Regions from separate parts of the Uliginosibacterium sangjuense genome, predicted to be linked through region 1. Evidence: predicted binding sites of a transcription regulator. Region 1 holds the regulator's gene; each other region holds the start of a gene.
What was found. The regulator FliA, encoded in region 1, starts transcription of late flagellar genes. The targets are predictions, from matches to a motif close to CTAAAGTTNNNNNNNNNNNNGCCGNTA.
Positions count from the first base shown of each region.

Region 2: a site for FliA is predicted at 4,670-4,696, ahead of NMB43_RS10310 (AP2 domain-containing protein). Genes of this name have one in related genera too.
Region 3: a site for FliA is predicted at 4,437-4,463, ahead of flgM (flagellar biosynthesis anti-sigma factor FlgM). Genes of this name have one in related genera too.

Region 1 is NZ_CP101132.1:1,892,966-1,899,565, forward strand. It holds gene flhA (flagellar biosynthesis protein FlhA) at 1-987, shown strand, start outside; gene flhF (flagellar biosynthesis GTPase FlhF) at 990-2,516, shown strand; gene NMB43_RS08675 (MinD/ParA family ATP-binding protein) at 2,513-3,325, shown strand; gene NMB43_RS08680 (RNA polymerase sigma factor FliA) at 3,431-4,189, shown strand; gene NMB43_RS08685 (flagellar motor protein) at 4,211-4,960, shown strand; gene NMB43_RS08690 (ATP-binding protein) at 5,296-6,600, opposite strand, start outside.
Region 2 is NZ_CP101132.1:2,217,012-2,223,611, reverse strand. It holds gene kduI (5-dehydro-4-deoxy-D-glucuronate isomerase) at 1-814, opposite strand, end outside; gene NMB43_RS10325 (DUF2950 domain-containing protein) at 939-1,880, opposite strand; gene NMB43_RS10320 (DUF3300 domain-containing protein) at 1,892-3,094, opposite strand; gene NMB43_RS10315 (HesA/MoeB/ThiF family protein) at 3,223-3,966, opposite strand; gene NMB43_RS10310 (AP2 domain-containing protein) at 4,092-4,589, opposite strand; gene NMB43_RS10305 (SPM autocatalytic domain-containing protein) at 4,828-5,838, shown strand; gene NMB43_RS10300 (protein kinase domain-containing protein) at 5,855-6,600, opposite strand, start outside.
Region 3 is NZ_CP101132.1:2,824,772-2,831,371, reverse strand. It holds gene NMB43_RS13130 (MgtC/SapB family protein) at 1-1,270, shown strand, start outside; gene NMB43_RS13125 (methyl-accepting chemotaxis protein) at 1,276-2,529, opposite strand; gene motD (flagellar motor protein MotD) at 2,667-3,560, shown strand; gene NMB43_RS13115 (flagella synthesis protein FlgN) at 3,586-4,065, opposite strand; gene flgM (flagellar biosynthesis anti-sigma factor FlgM) at 4,062-4,364, opposite strand; gene NMB43_RS13105 (asparaginase) at 4,628-5,695, shown strand; gene flgA (flagellar basal body P-ring formation chaperone FlgA) at 5,726-6,418, opposite strand.

The DNA.
Region 1 (6,600 bases):
GGCTATCGCCTGATCCCCATGGTCGACAAGTCGCAGGACGGCGAACTGTTGCGCCGCATCCGCGGCCTGCGCAAGAAGTTTGCGCAGGACATCGGCTTCCTCGCCGCCCCGGTGCACATCCGCGACAACCTGGAGCTGCGCCCGAACGCCTACCGCATCACGCTCAAGGGCGTGGATATCGGTCATGGCGAGGCCTATCCCGGTCAGTTCCTGGCGATCAACCCCGGGCGCGTGGCCGGCGTGCTGCCCGGCGCCCAGACCAAGGATCCGGCTTTTGGCCTGCCCGCCACCTGGATCGACGCCAACCTGCGCGACCAGGCACATGCCCTGGGCTACACCGTGGTCGATGCCAGCACCGTGGTGGCCACGCACATCAACCATGTGATCATGAGTCACGCGTCCGATCTGCTCGGTCGCCAGGAAACGCAGCAACTGCTCGACCACATTGCCAAGGATTCGCCCAAGCTTGTCGAGGATCTGGTGCCCAAGACCCTGCCGCTGCACAGCTTGCAACGCGTGCTGCAGTACCTGCTGGAAGAGGGCGTCAACATCCGCGACATGCGCACCATCGTCGAAAGCCTGGCGGAGCATGCACCGCGCACCCAGGACCCGATGGAGCTGGCCGCCCGCACCCGGATCGCGCTGGGCCGCGCCATCGTGCAAGGCCTGTTCCCCGGCCCGGGCGACCTTCAGGTCATGGCGCTCGACCCGAACCTGGAGCGTTTGCTGCAACAGGCCATCGCCAGCGGAGGCGGCGAGGGCGGCGCCATCGAACCCGGTCTGGCCGACGCATTGCTGCGCCAGACCGCAGCGTCCTCGCAGAAACAGGAAGACCTGGGCCTGCCCGCCGTGTTGCTGGTCCCGAACAATCTACGCTGGTTGCTGGCGCGCTTCTTGCGCCGGACGATCCCGAATCTGCGCGTCATCGCGCATTCTGAAGTGCCCGAAACGCGCACCATCCGCGTCACGGCCGTCGTTGGAGGTTAATCATGGTCAATGTCCGCAAGTATGTCGGCAAGACGGCCCGCGAGGCGCTCGCCCAGGTCAAGATGGAACTCGGGGCGGATGCCATCGTGCTATCCAACCGCGCGCTCGGCGACCAGGTGGAGATCGTCGCGATCCCCGCCGAACAGATGGGCGAGCTGTCGGCCACGGTGCGCCAGGCGCGCACGCCGGCGGCGCAAGCTGCCGCTCCGGCGGTCATGGCTGCCGCACCGGCAAATCCTGCCGCTCCGCAACGTCGGGCCGTCAGCGAGCATGACGACGACTACACCCTGACCCTGGGGCAGCACCTGGCCCGCGCGGCGCGCGAACACGCCACGCGCGACGGCGCCCAGGGCGGCCTGCGCAGCACGCGCAGCCAGCCTGCTGCGCACGCCGCCGCGCCGGCACAGGTGGTGCGCCCCTTCAACCCGCCGCGCGTCAATAGCTATGGCGAGCCGCTGGAGGCCGTCGCCGTGCCGCGCCAGTCGGCCCGCCCCGTCGAGCGGATGGTGGAGCAACACCTCCAGGCGCAAGACCCGGCGGCCGAGGCCAAGGTGCAGGCCCTGGAAGCCACCAATGCCCGTTTGATGGACGAGCTGGCCTCGATCAAGGGCCTGCTGGAACGCCAACTGGCCGGCTTCGCATGGAGCGAGATCACCCGCCAGGCTCCGGCGCGCACCCAGCTCATGAGCGAGCTGCTGGAGGTCGGCTTTTCGTCCCAGCTCACCCGCAGTCTGACCGAACAGCTGCGCCCCGAGGCCTCGCTGGACGAAGCCCGCAAGCATGTGCGCGACGCGCTGGCGCGCAACCTGCGCACCTTGTCCACCGACACCGACATCATCGACCGTGGTGGCGTCTACGCCCTGGTCGGCCCCACCGGCGTGGGCAAGACCACCACCACGGCCAAGCTCGCCGCGCGTTGCGTGGTGCGCCACGGTGCCGACAAGCTGGCCCTGATCACCACCGACGGTTACCGGATCGGCGCGCATGAGCAACTGCGCATTTATGGGCGCATCCTGGGCGTGCAGGTGTACGTGGTGAGGGATGCCTCCGATCTGCGTCAGACCCTGCAGGAACTACGCGGCAAGCACATGGTGCTGATCGACACCGTGGGCATGAGCCAGCGCGACCGCATGGTGGTCGAACAGGCCTCGATGCTCACCGCGGCCGGCAACATCAAGCGCCTGCTGGTGCTCAACGCCACCGCGCAGGGCAGCACGCTGGACGATGTGATGCGCGCCTACGAAGGGCAGGATCTCGCCGGCTGCGTGCTGAGCAAGGTCGACGAGGCCGCTTCGCTGGCTCCGGCGCTGGACGTGGCGATGCGCAACGAGTTGTCGGTGTTCTACATCGCCAACGGTCAGCGCGTGCCGGAAGATCTGCACCTGCCCAATCGCGCCTACCTGATCCATCGCGCGCTGCGCGAAATTGCCCAGGACTCGCCCTACAAGCTCGACCAGTCGGATGCCGGCCTGCTGATGGCCGGCACCACGCGCCCGGGACGCGCCGCTTCCGCCGGAGGCGCCCTGTGACGAACTGGAGTCATGACCAGGCCAGCGGCCTGCGTCGCTTGTTCCGCCAGGCCCCGCCCGAAGTCCTGTGCGTGGTGCCGTGCGGGGCGGGGGCCTTCACCTGGACGGCACGCCAGATCGTGCAGCGTGGTCGTGCCGGGCGGCGTGTGCTGGCCCTGGACGAGTCCGCCACCAGCGGCTCGCTGGCCGACAGCCTGGGTATCCAGGGCTGCCACGACCTGTTGCGGGCAGTGCGCGGTGAAGTGGAGTTGGTGCAATGCCTGGGCGAAATCTGCCCGGAGGTCTTCCTGAGTCCGGTAGCCCAGTTGCTGGGGGCACTGGAGGGCGAACGCATCCTCCTGCAGCGTGCGGCGGAGCGCCTGCGTGCCCTGCAGCCGATGACCGACGAATGGATCGTGCTGGCGCGTACCGCCGGCATGCAGGGCCTGTCGCCCCTGGCGCTGGCTGCGCCGCGCCTGCTGGTGGTGGTCGATGCCCATCCCAAGGCCATGACCGAGGCCTACGCCACGCTCAAGAGATGTGCCGCAGGTGCCGATACCTTGTCGGTCGGGCTGGCCTTGGCCGGCCCCGTCACGCCGGAAGGGCGCAGCCTGCTCAACAACCTGCAGGGGGCCGTGCTACGGCAACTGGGCGTGGTGATGCAACCGGTGCGCAGCGTCGGCGAGGCCTTCGGCATGCAGGCTGAGCCGGGCGCGCGCGAACTGTCGGAACTCTTCATCGACCGCCTGCTGCGCCTGTCGCGCGAGGCGGTCACTGCGCGGGCCTGGCGGGGCTTGGCGGGGTCTGATGGCCTGAAGCACGCGATTTGAGTGAAAATGCGGCACATGCTGGCTCTTTTCGGAGCCTTGCATGATGCGGATGGCGGGACAATGTGCTTCATGGCCGGACCGACAGGACGCTGACGAGAGACAAAGATGTACAACGCCGCCGGAACACTCGACAAAGACCAGTTGATCACGCGCTATGCGCCCCTGGTCAAGCGAATCGCCTACCACCTGATGGCCAAGCTGCCGGCCAGCGTGCAGGTGGAAGACATCATCCAGAACGGCATGCTGGGCCTGCTCGATGCGATCACGCGCTACGAGGAAGGCCTGGGTGCGCAGTTCGAGACTTACGCCGTGCAGCGCATCCGCGGCGCCATGCTCGACGGCCTGCGCGAGAACGACTGGTTGCCGCGCAGCCTGCGGCGCGAGATGCGCCGTATTGAAACAGCCGTCCATTCGCTCGAACAACAGCACGGACGCCAGCCGACCGAACGCGAGCTGGCCGAGTCGCTGGGCATGACGCTGGCCGATTACCAGAAGATGCTGCAGGAAGCGCGCGGCTACCAGCTCGTCTACTTCGAGGATTTCGGCGAGGACGACGAGGATGATTTCCTCGAACGCCACATGGTGGGCGAGAACAATGATCCGCTGGAACTGCTGCTCGATTCGGACATGCGCCACACCCTGGTGATGGCGATCGAGGATCTGCCGGAGCGCGAGAAGATGGTCATGGGTCTGTACTACGAAGAGGATCTGAACCTGCGCGAGATCGGCGAGGTCATGGGGGTATCTGAATCCCGCGTGTGCCAGTTGCACAGCCAGGCGATCGCGCGTCTGCGCTCGCGCATCGCCAGCGGACGTGAAAGCAGCCAGGCTGCCGGCAAGCGCGGCCGCCGCGCCGCAACCTGAGGCCGGACATCCCGCGACGCCATGGACCTGATCAGCATCGCCGGCCTCCTTCTCGGGATACTGGCCATCATCGTCGGGCAGGTGCTGGAGGGGGGGCACATCTCCTCGCTGATCCAGCCCACGGCCTTCCTGATCGTGATGGGGGGCACCATCGGTGCCGTCATGTTGCAGAGCCCCCTGGCCACCTTCAAGCGCGGCGTCACCATGATCGCCTGGGTATTCCAGCCGCCGCATCCGCCCTCGCGCGAGCTGATCGCGCAGATCGTGAGCTGGAGCAGCGCGGCGCGCAAGGAAGGCCTGCTGGCACTGGAGGCCAAGCTTGACCAGTTGCGCGACCCCTACATGCAGAAGGGTTTGCAGTTGCTGGTCGATGGCGTCGAACCGGACCGTATCCGCGAGGTGATGGAAGTCGAGATCTCGATCTGGGAGGCCGAGCTGAAGCAGGCCTCCAAGATCTGGGAGGCGGCGGGCGGCTATGCGCCCACCATCGGCATCCTGGGCGCGGTGATGGGCCTGATCCACGTGATGGAGAACCTGTCGGACCCGAGCAAGCTGGGCGCCGGCATTGCCGTGGCCTTCGTCGCCACGATCTACGGCGTGGGCTCGGCCAACCTCATCTTCCTGCCGGTGGCCAAGAAGCTGCAGGCCTGCATCATGCACCTCGTGGCGGTGCGCGAGATGGTGCTCGACGGCCTGGTCGGCATTGCCCATGGCGACAATCCCCGCATCATCGAGACGCGACTGCAGGGCTACCTGACCCACGGTCGCTGAGCGCGCCTGCCGCCCGGGGAAACCCGCGGGCCCGGCGTGCGATCACTCTTCCATGCTAGGGTCTGTTCACATTTACCGCGCCGGATTGCGTGGTTCGCTGCGGTCGTTCCAGCCAGGCGCCGCGAGGAAACCAAGGGTGGTGCCCTTGGCGACGAGCGCAACGCAGCTGGACGGCCGCAGCGAACCACCCGAAGGGCTGGGGGTGAATGGCACGCATCTCGGCGTTGCCGCTCCTAGCAAGGCTGACGGCATTGCGTTGTCGCGGCGCCTTGATCTGCGTGCCATTCACCGCCAGCGCAACCGGCGGAGTAATTGTGAACAGACCCTAGTACCTGCTATTGCTGCGACGGTGGCGCGTGCCCGACCGACATCGGCGCGGCCAGCCCGGCCAGCTCGTGGCCCGGTGCCACGCGCGGCAGACGCAGGATGAAGCAGGTGCCGGCGCCTTCCGCGCTGACGAGCTGGATGTGTCCGCCCAGAAGGTTGGTGACGATGTTGTAGACGATGTAGAGCCCCAGGCCCGTGCCGCCCTGGCCCAGGCGCGTGGTGAAGAAGGGGTCGAACACGCGGCCCTGGCGTTCGAGCGGGATGCCGCGCCCGTTGTCGGAGAGCATCAGCATGATCTCCTGCTCATTGAGGCGGGCGGCCGAAATCAGCAGGTCGCCGCGTTCCTCGTCCTCGTAGGCGTGCAGGGCGGCGTTGGAGACGAGGTTGGTGATCACCTGGTCCAGCGGGCCGGGGTAGCTGTCCATCTCCAGGTCGTCCGGGATGTCCAGGGTGATCGAGAGCTGCTGCTTGCGCAGCGTGGGCGCGAGCGCGGCGACCACCTCGCCGATCGTCTGGCGCAGGCCGAAGCGGCGGCGCTGGGCACTGGTCTGGTCGACCGCGACCTGCTTGAAGCTGGCGACCAGGGTGGCGGCGCGCTGGGTGTTGCGCTCGATGATCTGGCAGCCTTCGGCGCACTGGCCGAGGAAGGTCTCGAACAAGGACTTGCGCAACTGGCCGTCGGCAATGGCCTGCTGTACCTGGTTGACGTGATCGCGCAGTGAGGTGGTGGCCACCAGCGCATTGCCCAGGGGAGTGTTCAACTCGTGCGCCACGCCCGCCACCAGGTTGCCCAGCGATACCAGTTTCTCGTTCTGCACCAGTTGTTCCATGGCCTGCGAGAGCTGTTCGTTGGTCGCCTGCAATTCGGCCGTGCGCTGATGCACGCGTTGCTCCAGGCTCGCGTTGAGCTGGCGGATCTCGGACTCGGCCGCCTTCTGGGTCGTGATGTCCTTGGCCGTGCCGTGGTAGCCGAGGAAGCCGCCTTCCTGGTCGAACAGGGGGTCGCCATTGACCAGCAGGTGGGCGAGAGTGTTGCCGTCAGTCTGGAGTGCCACCTCAAGGTCGCGGAAGGGGCGCTGTGCCTCCTGGGTGGCGCGATGGGTGTCCCAGTCGCCGCTTTCGGGGCACATCCGCGGATTGTCCCAGGGGCGTTCGCCGACCCGCAGCAGGCCGGCTTCCATGAGTTCGGTGGCGCGGGTGCCGGAGAAGGAGACGAAGCGATGCTCGGCATCCTGGCGCCAGAACAGGTCGCTGGACATGTCGGACAGGGCGCGGAAACGGGCCTCGTTGGCGCGCAGCGCGAATTCGGCGCG
Region 2 (6,600 bases), 320 kb from region 1:
AATCCAGGTTCTCGCCGCCCATGGCCCAGATGAAGGCATAGTTGCTGGTGCCCGAGCCCATGTGGATGGACCAGGGTGGCGACATCACGGCCTCGTCCTTGGCCAGCACCAGGTGGCGCATGTCGTCCGGCTGCCCCATGAAGTGCATGACACGCTGATCGTCCTTGAGGTCGAAGTAGAAGTAGACCTCCGAACGGCGGTCGTGCAGGTGCGGCGGACAGGTGTTCCAGACCGAGCCGGTCTTGAGGATCGTCAGCCCCAGCAGCAACTGGCAGGACTGTGCGGTGGTCGGCACGATGTACTGGTAGATCGTGCGCTCGTTCGAGGTCTCGGCGGCGCCACGCTCCAGCGGCACAGCCTTGTCGATGGCGATGTGCTTGGTTTCGTGGCGCTGATGGGCTGGTGTGGACACCAGGTAGAACTTGGCCGGCGTGGCCGCTTCGGCCGATTCGAACTCCACCAAGGCCGAACCCATGGCGATGTAGAGACCGTCCTTCGGAGCCATGTCGTAACGCTGGCCATCCACGGTGATGATTCCCCTGCCCGCTCCGACATTGATGACGCCCAGTTCGCGCCGTTCCAGGAAGGGCTTGCCGGCCGCTGAGGGCGGTTCGGTCTGTGTGGGCAGCGCGAGCTTCTTTGACACCGGGGCCGCACCACCGACCACCATGCGCTCGAAATGGGAGTAATTGAGGTTCAGTTCATCCGCCACGAACAGTTGGCTGAACAGGTAACGCTGGCGCAGTTGTTCGTTGGACGCCCCGATCATGGAATCGGGGGCGGTCGCATAGTAGGTCTTGCGATAGATGCTCATCGGGCGGCTCTCCGGAAGGGGGCGGGCCCGACGCGAATGCGTCGGGCTGGTTCGGACCGGGTTGTGCAGCGCGGCCACTCCTCTTTTTATAGTCGGCGCAAGCGCCGCGGGCGTGGCCGTGCAATCAGTTTTCGCTTGCCGCCTTCCAGCCTTTGCCAGGGTCAAACAGGCGAATGCCCGTGGCCTGCTTTGCGGTGCCGGGGCCAAGATCGCGCTCGTAGACCACGCCATCCTGGTTCACGATGAAGCTCTTGACGCCGGATACACCGTAGGAGACAGGCCAGGCCAGCACGGCGAAACCGCCGATCTGCCGCCCGTTAACCACATAGTCCCGCGCACCACCACGGGCCGCCCGGCCCTGCCCCGGCAACATGCGGTAGTGATAGCCGAAGTAGGCGCTGTCTTCGCCGGTGTAACCCTGGCGTGCAGCCCTGGCCACCAGCGGACCCAGGGGGCTCGGGGGCTCGCCGGCGAGGGCCGGCCAGTAGAGGCCATCGCGCCGGCCTTCGCTGCTCTCGAAGCGGCCGGCGTACTGCCCTGCCCTGTTGGCGGCCGCATCGCGCAGGAAGAACTCGTCCTGGGCCAGTACCACCTGGCGGAGCACCGCGATCGTGGTCAGCTCATTGCGGCCAATGCGCCGGTTGAGGCTTTCCTCGAGACCTGCCTCGATGTCGAACTGCCAGCCCGCCTGGGTCTGGCGCAGCGGCAAGGAGAAAGGGTAGCGGTTGGGGCCGACTACCAGGGTTCGACCATTGGCGCCCAGTTTCTCGAACTCGTGCGCCTGCTCGTAGGCCGCGACGAAACGTTTCCAGGCGGCCTGGTCCTGCGTCGGGTCGCCGCTGAGGATCATTTCATGGCTGCGCCCGCCCAATACCTCCAGGATTCGCGTGGCGTCCTGCGTCTTGAGTGCGCTGACAAAGGCTTCTGCCGCCGCTTCGGGGCTGGGGAAGAACTTGCCCTCCGGCGCAATCGACCACGCTGGCATGGCTACGCCCAGGCACAGGCCCAGGGGCAACAGACGACGGAGCACGTGTTTCAGGATGGATTGCTTCATGAAGTTACCCATTCGATGATTCCTCAACGACGGCCGCCGCGCGCGCCGCCCCCCGAAAAGGACCGTCCCCCCGCCGCGCCACCACCCGAGACGGAGCGGCTGGTGCTGCCACGCGAACTGTAGTCACGCGTGCGGCTCCCGCTGTCCATGCCGGAGAAGGCTGAGCCACGGTCGGCCGTGCCGGCCTGTGGACTGCGATCGATTCCCCCGCCCGCCCGGTCCTGCACGCCGCCACGATCACCCGCCCGATCTGTCGTGCCGGTACGCCCGGCATCCCGACTGCGATCGAGTTGGCCAGCCGTGGCGCCGCCGCGGTCGAAGTTCTGCCCCAGATCCTGACGACCTGTCTCGGCGCGCCCGCGAAACTCTTCACGCGCCTGCGTGTTGCGCGCCTGGCCGGAGCGCTCGCCATACTGCTTGCGCGCCCCTTCGCTGTTGTAGGGCACGCCGCGACGGTTCTCGGCGTTGTGCGACCAGGAGCGATCGCCCCCGTTGATCTGGTTGTTGTGATTGACGCGGTTGAAGTTGTTGACGTTGATGTTGACGTCGCCCCGTCCCCAGTTGCAGCCGCCCCACAGCCAACTGCCCACGGCCACGCCGACGGCGAAGGAAAAGAAGGCCGCCCCCGGCACGTAACCGGGCGGATACCAGTAATACGGCGGTGGCGCTGGGTACCACCAGGTGCCATAGACCACGGTCGGGTCGTAGGTCGGCACGTAGACCACCTGCGGATCGGCTGCCTCGACCTTGATGATGGTCTGGCCCCCTTCATTGGCGGTACTGACCGTCTGCTCCTTGCTGCTCTGCAGCGACCCGGCCTGCTTCGCCTTGGCACGCAGGCTCTGCACCGTGTCCATGACCTGCTTCTGCTGGCCCAGGAAGGCGTCTCCGAGACGCTGCGTCCATTCCAGCTTCTCGTTCATCATGGTCAGCACATTGGGGAAAGCCGTCAGCGATTTGACCGAGGGGTCCCATTTCTGGGCGTCCATCGCGGTTTCGAGCGCCTTTCCTTCGACTTTGGGATTGGCCTTGCGCCAGCGGGCCGCCTCCACCACGTCCAGTGGATAGGTCGATGCCATCAGAATCTGCGCCAGCAGCGCATCCGGGTGAAGGGCAATCGGCGCCAGCAGCTCATCCAGTTCCTGCTGCGAGAACACCTTGCCAGGCGCGGTCTCGCCACTGGCACTGGGGGCAGGTGGCGTCTGCGCCTGGGCCACGGGAAGCATCCATCCACTGCCCGATGCGAGGGAGGACGCAACCAGAAGGGACAACAATCGGGCACACCGCTTTGCCATCTGCGTCTCCACGGAAGGGTAAGAAACAGACTGTAGCAAATGCGCGTACAGAAGAGTGATCAGCCGCAAGCCTTGCAGGCCGTATCGCGCCCGTATCGCACGCTGCGTATCTGCATGCTCAGCCCGTCGATGAGCAGCAGGCGCCCGGTGAGTACTTCACCGCAGTCGGCAATGAGCTTGAGCGTCTCTGCCGCCTGCAGGCTGCCCACCAGGCCGGTCAGGGGGGCGAACACGCCAGTCACGGCGCAACGTAGTTCCTCCACCTCATCCCCTTCCGGGAAGAGGCAGTGGTAGCAAGGGTTGCCAGGCTCACGCAGGTCGAACACCGACACCTGCCCGTCGAAACGGATGGCGGCACCGGACACCAGGGGCTTGCGATGGCGCAGGCAGGCACGGTTCACCGCGTGCCGCGTGCTGAAGTTGTCGCTGCAGTCAAGCACCACATCGGCGGCCGCGATCTGTTCGTCCAGGGCTGCGCCCTCCAGGCGCTGGGCCAGCGCTTCGATGCGCAGCTCGGGGGTGAGTCGATTCAGGCTGCGCGCCGCAGATTCCACTTTGAGCATGCCGATCGCATCGGCGGTGTGGAGAATCTGCCGCTGAAGGTTGGTGGCGTCCACCGTGTCGCCGTCCGCCAGTACCAGGGTGCCGACACCGGCAGTGGCCAGGTAGGTGGCGGCTGGGCAGCCCAGTCCGCCGGCTCCGATGATGAGGACCTTGCTGTCGAGGATGGCCTGCTGCCCGGCAACGTCGATCTGCGGCAGCAGGATATGGCGGGAGTAGCGGAGGAGTTGCTGGTCGTCCATGCGCGCGTTTCCGGAAAGTCAGGTCCGGAGCTTAACGCGCAGCAAGGGTCGGGCGCGAATGAAAAAGGGGGCGAGCGGCGTCACCGCCGCCCACCCCACTCCACCTCGTCGAAAGCAGATCTGCCTTAGGCCGCGAGCTTGCGTGCCTCGCCCTCGGCGGACGCGCGCCGACGCGCCGGCTTGCGGCGTACGGCACCCGGATCAAATTGCCCGTCCAGGTGCTTGAGCGCATCCTTGCGCGCCTTGAGCGCAGCTTTGAAGGCGCCCTCCTCGCCATACTTCTTGACCGAGAACTTGACGCGCTTGCGGCGACCGTCCGGCAGTGGCCAGGAGGCCACCCAGAACCAGCGCTGCTTGTCCTCGGGAAGATCTCGCGTCTCCGAGGCGCAGTAGCGACAGACGCCGACCACGCCGGAGCGGTTGTTCTTCTTCACGATGTTGGAATACTCGCGCATGGAGAACGGCGGGTGTTTCGCGATCACCTCATCGCGGTAGCCCTTGGCTGCCGCAAAGGACTTCTGCTTGCCCCCATGCACGCCGTCAGAAAAATGCTTGCGGTAAATCACGCCGCGACGCTGGATTGTGACCAGCCACCCATGGGTACGGCTGACTTCGTTATCCACGCGACTGATCCCGTATGTGCTGCCTCGGCTCACGTCGTTCCTCCATTCATGATCGGGGTGTAGGGCGGCGATGGGAAGGTTTTCGGCCAGGCGCGCAGAAACTTTAGCCATCGCCCCCGCGATCTGCCAGACGGTTGCCGTCGAGGGCGCCGTCCCCCCGTCTGGTATTCAAGGTCCCCCTGTTGCGGCCGGTAATGAGGCATGACGGCCGGCGACGTACCGGTCGCGGAGAAACGCAATGAAAATCCTTGAATCGAACCTGCAGTCGCAGTCTGCTGCGCTGCAGTGGCAGTATCGGCGGCAGGAAAGCAGCTTTCAAATCGAGCTTCGCCTGCCGGAACCCCCGGTGGTCGAGCCGCAGGACAGCACGCCGGTCACCCTCTCGGCCGAAGCGCTGGTGCTGGAGCCGGATGAGTCAGGACACGCCCTGGACACCCGCCTGCAGATCCTGGTCTCGGTAGTCGAGATGCTGACCGGGCGCAAGGTGCGCTTCTTCCAGGAAAGCGATGTCCGCCCCGTCGAAACAGGCGCTCACGGACAGGGTCAGACGGCGCCCTCCGCTGCCGGCACGGCCACCGCTGCGGCCGAGCCTGAATTCAGCTTGCGCGTTGAGACACGCTCGATTCGAGAGGAGGCGGAGTTCGCGCGCTACCAAGCCAGTGGCTCAGTGCGCACGGCGGATGGACGCCAGATTGATTTCGCGTTGGAACTGGAGATGGCGCGCTACGAGTACGAGGAAAGCAGCATGGTCCTGGAGGCTGGCAACGCCCGTCCGAAAGACCCGCTGGTCCTGAACCTGGGCGCGGATCGCGTGCGTTTGCTGGACGAGCGCTTCAGCTTCGATCTGCTGGCGGATGGCACGGAGTCGTCCCTGGCACGTCTGGGCAGCGGCAGCTTCTTTCTGGCGCTGGACCGCAACGCCAATGGCAGTATCGATTCCGGGCGAGAGCTCTTCGGTCCGCAGAGCGGCGATGGATTTTCCGATCTCGCTGCGCTGGACGAGGACGGCAATGGCTGGATCGACGAGGGCGATTCAGGCTTTGCGCAACTGCGATTGTGGCGACCGGATGAAAGCCTGCAGACCCTGGCAGAGGCCGGCGTGGGCGCGCTGGCCTTGGATCACAGGGCGACCCCTTACAGCCTGAAGACCCCTCAGGGGGAGGTGGCCGGACAGATCCGTAGCAGCGGCTTGTACCTGAATGAAAACGGCAGCGCCGGGACGCTGCAGCAGATTGACCTGATGGCCTGAGCAGCGGCGCTGCCGCTCAGTCGTCCACCAACTGCAGGGTCATGCCGACCGAAGTCACGTTGAGCGCTGCGGTTGCCTTTTCGCCGCTGGCAGCCAGCGTCTTCTCGGCCTTGCTGAGACGCTGCACCATCGCCGTGACAAGGCGTGCGCGCATGTGATCACGGCATTCTTCCGACGCAAGATCCAGCGCGGCGGGCGAGATTTCGAGGTAGCGCGTAGGCGACAAGCTGACCACGGTGCACTGCTGCTTGTGGTCGATCTCGTCGAGATAGGCGGTTTCACCGAAGGAGTCGCCCGGGCCCAGTTTCATGACCCGCTTGCCGTCCATCGACAGTTCCACCTCACCTTCCAGCACGATGCCGAAACGCTGGTCGGTGCTGCCTTCCTTGATGATCTGGGTCTGCAGATCGACCACCCGCCAGGCCGAGAAACGCACCACTTCCCAGATCTCGATGTCGTCAAACTCGGTGAAGAACGGCAGGCGGCGGATCTGCGCGAAACGCGAACTGTCCGGAACCCGAGCGTTCTCGTCCATGATCTTGTAGCGCACCGCAGACAAGTCCTTGGCGAACTCGGCGCCGTTCTTGTAGCGCGAGTACAGATCCTTCTCCAGGGCCTTGCGGATCACCGAATCCATCTGCTCCGGCACGTCCGGGTTGAGCTGGCTGGCCGAGGGCGGATCGGCATTGATGATCTTGTAGACGAGCTGGGCCGGGTTCTTCGCGCGGAACGGCAGGCGCCCGGTCAGCAGATGAAACAGCA
Region 3 (6,600 bases), 930 kb from region 1:
GTCCTCCACCTGGCTTGATTTCCTGACCGCCCTGATGATCGGTGCGCTGGTCGGCATCGAGCGTGAGAAGCGCAAACGCGAGGCGACCGATCCGCGCGGCGTGGGCCTGCGCACCTTCATGCTGTTGGCCCTGTTTGGCGCCTTGGCGAGCTTTCTTGCGGTGAGCCATGCCTCCCTGTCCTGGATGTTGCCAGCAGCGCTTCTGGCGGCCGTCACCTTGCTTGCCGCCGGCTATTGGCTGGATACACGCAGTTCTGTGGACACCCCGGGCATGACAACCGAGATGGCTGCCTTGTGCGTCTTCCTGCTCGGTGCCCTGTGCGTGGCGGGCGAGCGGATGCTGGCGGCGGGCCTGGGGGTGGCGCTGGCGGCCGTGCTGGCCTACAAGCAGCCGCTACACAGTCTCGTCGTCCGTCTCGGCTGGGACGATGTCTTTGCCGGCCTGCGCCTGCTGGTGGCCACCTTCATCGTGCTGCCGCTGTTGCCGGACCGGGCGATCGACCCGTGGCAAGCGATCAATCCCTATCGCTTGTGGTGGCTGGTGCTGTTGATCGCAGCCCTGTCCCTGATCGGCTATGTTGGCACCCGGCTACTGGGGGAAGGGCGCGGCGCTGCGCTGACCGGCCTGACTGGCGGCCTTGTCTCTTCCACCGCCGTGACCTTGAGCTTTGCGCGTCAGAGTCGCTTGGGCGACCAACTGCCGGTGGCCATGATGCTGGCCTGTGGGGTGATGCTGGCTTGGGGGGTGATGTTCGTACGCGTGCTGGTGGCGGTGCTGATCGTCAATCGTGCCCTGTGGCCAGCCTTGTGGCCGCCGGTGCTGGCCGCAGGGCTTGCCTGCCTGGTGTTGGCGGGTGGCTTGTACTGGCGTGGCCAAACCGCGCGGAGTGCCGACGCGACGCATGCGGGCGTGCCGCTGAAGAATCCCTTCAGCCTGTTGTCGGCCATCAGCTTCGGGCTGGTGTTTGCGGTCGTGCTGCTGATCGTCAAGCTGGTCGGGCACTATCTGCCGGGGCAGGGTGAGTACGTGGTGGCCGCACTGGCAGGCCTGACCGACGTGGATGCCGTCACCTTGTCGATGGCGGAATACGCACGCAGCGGGGATGCGGGCATCGCGGTCGGCGCGATCCTGATCGCCATTGCGGCCAACACGCTGTGCAAGTGGGGCATGCTCATCGCATTGGGCGGACGTAACCTGCGGCGCATCGTGACCGCCGCGACCGGCGCGTTGCTGCTTGTCGGTGGCGTGGTGTTTGCCGTGCAGGGCTGAGCACCTTACAGGCGGAACGCGCTGACCAGACCGTTCATGTGATTGGAGAAGGCCAGCAGCTTTTCGGCCGAGAGGCTCATCGCCGTGATGGCGTTGTTATTGGCCTCCACCATCTGGGCGATGCGTTCGATGTTGCGTGCGATCTCACCATTGGAACGGTTTTGCTCGCGCACGGCCACAGCGATCTGGTCCAGCTCGTCGGTGGCGTGGGCGACTGCCTGGTTGGCGCCCCCGAGCGCAATGACCGTCTCGTCCATGCCGCTGCGACTGCTTGCGATGGTGCTCATGCCGTGTGTCACCGCGCGCTCCAGGTCCAGTGCCTGGGCGTTGAGCGTGGCGGTGATCGCGTCGATCTCGGCGGCCGACTGGCCGGACTTCTCCGCCAGCTTGCGCACCTCGTCGGCGACCACCGCGAAGCCCCGTCCGGCCTCGCCGGCACGGGCGGCCTCGATCGCCGCGTTGAGGGCGAGGAGGTTGGTCTGGTCGGCGATCTCGCGCACCTGGCGCGTCATCGAACTGATGCGCTGCATGCTGGCGACCGACTCGCGCGAGGCTGTCGCCACGCGCTGGATGACTTGTGCGGTCTCGTCGATGACCTGCTTCACTTCCTCCAGCTTGTCGTGGACCTCGCGCGACTGGTCCAGGCTGTCGTGCGAGAGACGGTTCGCATTCTCCGCATTCTCGGTGATGGCTTGCATGGACAAAGTCAGTTGCTCCATCGAACCGGCCGTGGCGGAGGCCGCAGAGGACTGTGCGGAGCTCGAATCCGAGACCTTGCTTGCCTCGTTCGCCATGACGTCCACACCCTGTTTGAGCGTGACGGCGCCGTCGCGGATCTGCCCGATCAAGGCCCCCAGATCGCGCCGGATGGTCTCGGCCGAGGCGGCCACGAGGCGGAATTCGCTGCTGTGAAAGCTGTGGATCGGCTGGCTGAAATCGCCGCCAGCCAGGTGGCGCAAGTCTTCAGCCAGTTCGGCTGCGGGTCGGGCGAGCTGGCGGTGCAGCAACCACAGGAAGGCGGCGAAGGCGAAGACGCTGGCCAGTGCCATCAACGCGACGGTGGTCCACAGGGCTCCCTGGGCGTCGGCGAGCAGGGCACTGGTGCTGCCGCTGGCTGCGCCGGCCTGCTCGGCCAGCTTGCGCGCGGCGGTCCATTGCTGGCTAAGGCCGTAGGCGGCGGAGCTAATGACGCAGGTCGTGCCCAGTCCGCAGACGAGCAGCAGTTGATTGCGCAGGGTGTCGAGCAGATGAAACGGCATGGCACGACCTCGGGGGTGGTGACGGGATGGCGCTGTTTACGGCATTGGTCGGGATTCGCTTGAGCTGGAGGCGGGTCATCTCAAGCCTCCAGGCGCCCAGCCGTTAACCCGAAGACAGGCCAGAAAGGGAGCAGCGCATGGCGCGCAAGCAGCATCACGAAGAACACGAGAATCACGAGCGCTGGCTCGTGTCCTATGCGGATTTCATCACCCTCTTGTTCGCCTTCTTCGTCGTGATGTACGCCATCAGCTCGGTCAATGAAGGCAAGTACCGCGTCCTGTCCGATTCCCTGGTCAGTGCTTTTCGCAGCAATGTGAATGTGGAGGGGGCCACCATCGTGGCGCCGCCCAGCACCGCCGGCGCACCGATCACGATGGCGATCGCCAAGCCGCAGGCCGACCCCAAGGTGGAGGCGGCGCGCGCCGAGCATCGCAACAAGATGCGCAGCATGGCCGAAGAGATCCGCCGCGTGCTGGCGCCCCTGGTCAGTGGTGGCCAGGTGCGGGTGAGCGAAGGGGCGCATGGCATCTCCGTCGAGATCAATGCCAGTGTGCTGTTCGCACCGGGTGAGGCCTTGCTGGGGCCGGAGGCGGCACGTGCCCTGCGTGCAGTGGCCCAGGTCGTGGCCGAGGGGGAGTTTCCGATCACGATCGAAGGGCACACCGACAATCTGCCGATCAGCACGCCCAACTTTCCATCGAACTGGGAGCTGTCGGCCGTGCGGGCCTCGTCGGTCGTACGTCTGTTCGTCGAGAACAGGGTGGGACCGTATCGCCTGACTGCTGCTGGCTACGGTGATCAGCGTCCGGTGGCGGACAACCTGACGCCGGAGGGGCGGGCGCGCAACCGGCGCGTCACCATCCTGATCGAATCCATGATGCCGGAGCCGGAGGCAGAGAGTGGGGCGCCGGCCGCGCCCGATGGTTTCGGGCGTGGCAACAAGGCGGATGGTGCGCTGGGCGTGCCCAGGGATGCCGACCAGACCGGCGTGACACCGCCGGCGACACCTCCGGTGCCTGCCCAACCTTGATTCAGGGGATCATGAAACGGCGGCGTCAGACGCTGCCGAGCGAACGCGAGCCGGGGCGGGTACGGGTCTGGCCGTCGCGGCCGTAGACCGTGGGCTGGTCGGAATGGGCCAGCAGGACGGCGAGCGCCTGGTGGTTGTTGCGTAGCATCTCGGTCACCATCTGGCCGTTGTCGCGGTTCAGATCGCGGGCCTGCTGGGCGAGTTCCAGATAGCGCAGCCAGTCGGGATGGTCGGCCTTGCCGATCAGGGTAAGGATGCCGTCGCGCGCATTGGCCAAGCCGGCCTGGGCCAGCAGGGCGCTGCGGGCATCGGCGAATTGCTTCAGCTTGGCGGCGATTTGCCCCTTGCGCTCCGCCAGGGCAAACAAGGGTTCGACGTTGCGGACGTCCAGGACCTGCCTCTCTTCGCCCAGCAAAGACACAAACTGCTCGAGCTGCGCCGTCTCGGTGACGAGCAACTGGAGCAGTTGCTGGCGCTGGATGGCGCGGTCCGGCGTCGTCGTCACGCGCTACGCGGTTGAGCGGACAGCATCTGGCGCACGCTGTCGATCAGGCCATCGGCGACCTTCTCCGGATTGACGGAGAAGCGGCCTTCGGAGATGGCGTTCTTGATCTCGGCGACCTTGCTGCCGTCGACGACCGGCGTCTGGCCGATCACTTGCTCGATCTGCTGCAAGCGGTTCGACAGCGAGGACAGTTGCACCTTTTCGGTCTGCGAGCCGGTAGCCGCGTCGGTTCGCACCTGACGCGTCTTGTTCTCGCTCGGAACCGAACTGGTCGGCTTGATGGTGTTATCGATTTTCACGGCGTTTCCCTTCTTCTTAACAGCTTTCAAATCTGGCCACGGGATGCCTTCAACCCGTTGCCTCACACGGGATAACGGATTGATATGGCCGAACTTTAGCGCATTTTTCTCCGTTTCCCGCTATTGACGTGGGCGAATAATCCTGGTTCCGCAAGTTGGATTTCGGCCCTGGGGCGTCAGTCTTGAGCCGGGCGCGCGCTCGCGGCGATGAATGGTGGTGGTCGGCGGTATGATCGGGGCAAGCCTTCGCGGAGCGGAATGCGGTGAACAAACGAGTCCTGATCATCTATGCCGGGGGGACGGTGGGTTGCGCGGGCGAGCCCTTGCGGCCAATGTCTCTGGGTGAATTCGAGCAGTTGCTGCGCCAGCGTGCGGTGCCGCAGTGGCCGGCCGAGCTGGACTGGCAGCTCGACGGTTTCGAGGTGCCGCTGGACAGCGCCAGCATGCAGCCGGCGCACTGGGTGCGCCTGGCCCAGCACATCATCGACGCCTACCTGGATTACGACGCCTTCGTGATCCTGCATGGCACCGACACCCTGGCCTGGAGCGCGGCGGCCTTGTCCTTCCTACTGCTCGGGCTGGACAAGCCGGTGGTGCTGAGCGGTGCGCAGCGCCCGCTGGCGGCGGCGGATTCGGATGCGCCGGCCAACTTGCGCCTGGCCATGCATGCGGCGCAAATGGACCTGCCGGAAGTGTGCGTGGCCTTCGGCGGGCAGGTGTTGCGTGGCAACCGGGCGATCAAGGTCCATGCATCGAGCGACGCCGCTTTCGCTTCACCCGACTACCCCGCGCTGGGCGTGTGGCAGGACGGCCGCCTGCTGCTCGACGCGGCGGCGGCCCTGCCCATGCCGCCAGTCTGGCTGGCCTTGTCGGATGCCACCGTGCGTGCGGTGGCGCACGAGCGTCTGCGGCAGATCGAGGTCGGCTTGCGCGAGGCCTCGGTCATCGCGCTGAACCTTTTTCCAGGGCTCTCCGCTGGCCTCTTGCGCACGGTGCTCCAGCACACCCGGCCGGCGGTGCGCGGCCTGGTGCTGGCGGCCTATGGCAGCGGCAATGCACCGGACTCGGAAGAGTTGTTGCAGGAACTGGCCCAGGCGCACGAAGCGGGCGTGGTGACGGTCGTCGTGACGCAGACGCGCGGGGGCGGGGTCCGCCTGGGGCAATACCAGACGGGTGCCGGCCTGCGTGGCGCGGGGGCGGTCAGCGGCGGAGACATGACGGCCGAGACGGCGCTGGCCAAGCTGGTCTTCCTGGTGGCCCAGCAACTACCGCGACAGGAAATCGAACAGGCCCTGCAGCGCTCGCTGGCGGGCGAGCTGAGCGCTGGCTGAGCCGGCTCGCCCGCCCGCCCGGGCGGCGCACTAATCGGCGTCGAGCTGGACCACGCCTTCGCTGCGTGCCTTGCCACTGACGATGCGGCCGCCGGCCACGCGCACCCGGACCGCCTGGCCCACGCTGGCGGTGTTCAGTGCCTGTCCTTCATAGCTCACCGCGAACCCCTCTCCCTGGGCCACCAGCTTGACGGTCTGCCCGGCCGTTACCGCCAGCACCCCGCGCAACTGGCTGGCCCGCAGCGGCTGGTTGCTCACCAGGGTCTGGCGGGCAACCAGGCCCAGCGCTTCGGCCGGATCTCGTAGCACGTCGGTCGCCAGGCTGCTGACTTCACCTTCTTCGCGGCGCATATCCGTCTCGGTCAGCGCTTCCCCCCCCGCGACCGTGCGCGCGACCACCACGTAAGGACCGTGGACCTCGACCGTGGCCGGCACGTACAGCGCGGCCTTGGCGCCGGCGCTGCAATTGACCGCCACGCTGACCCGCCCCCAGGCGCGCTGACTGCGTGGGAGAGAGGCCGTCCAGTCTGTGCAGGCCGCCAGGCGCGGCGAATCGAGGATGCGGCCCACCTCGATGCGCACCGTGTCGCCCGGGCGCTGCGGCTGCGCGGCCAGGTAGCGCTCCACGGCCGCGGCGACGCGTTCGACCGCTGTCTGCGCAGCTCCCACGGCGGGCCAGGTGAGCAGGGTGGCGAGTAGCAGGGCAAGGCGGAACAGGGGCATGGCAAGGGGGCAGTGAGGGGGCCGGACGGCGCCCATTATGCGTGGCCGCTTGCCGGCCGGGGCGGCAAACATTGCCGAGCGGGCCTGCCGCTGCTGCCGGGTATGCACGTCGTTTTGCCGCTTTTTCGACCGAAAGCCTCGTGGTGACGGCAGATACGATGCTGGCACAGAAGCTGCAAAGC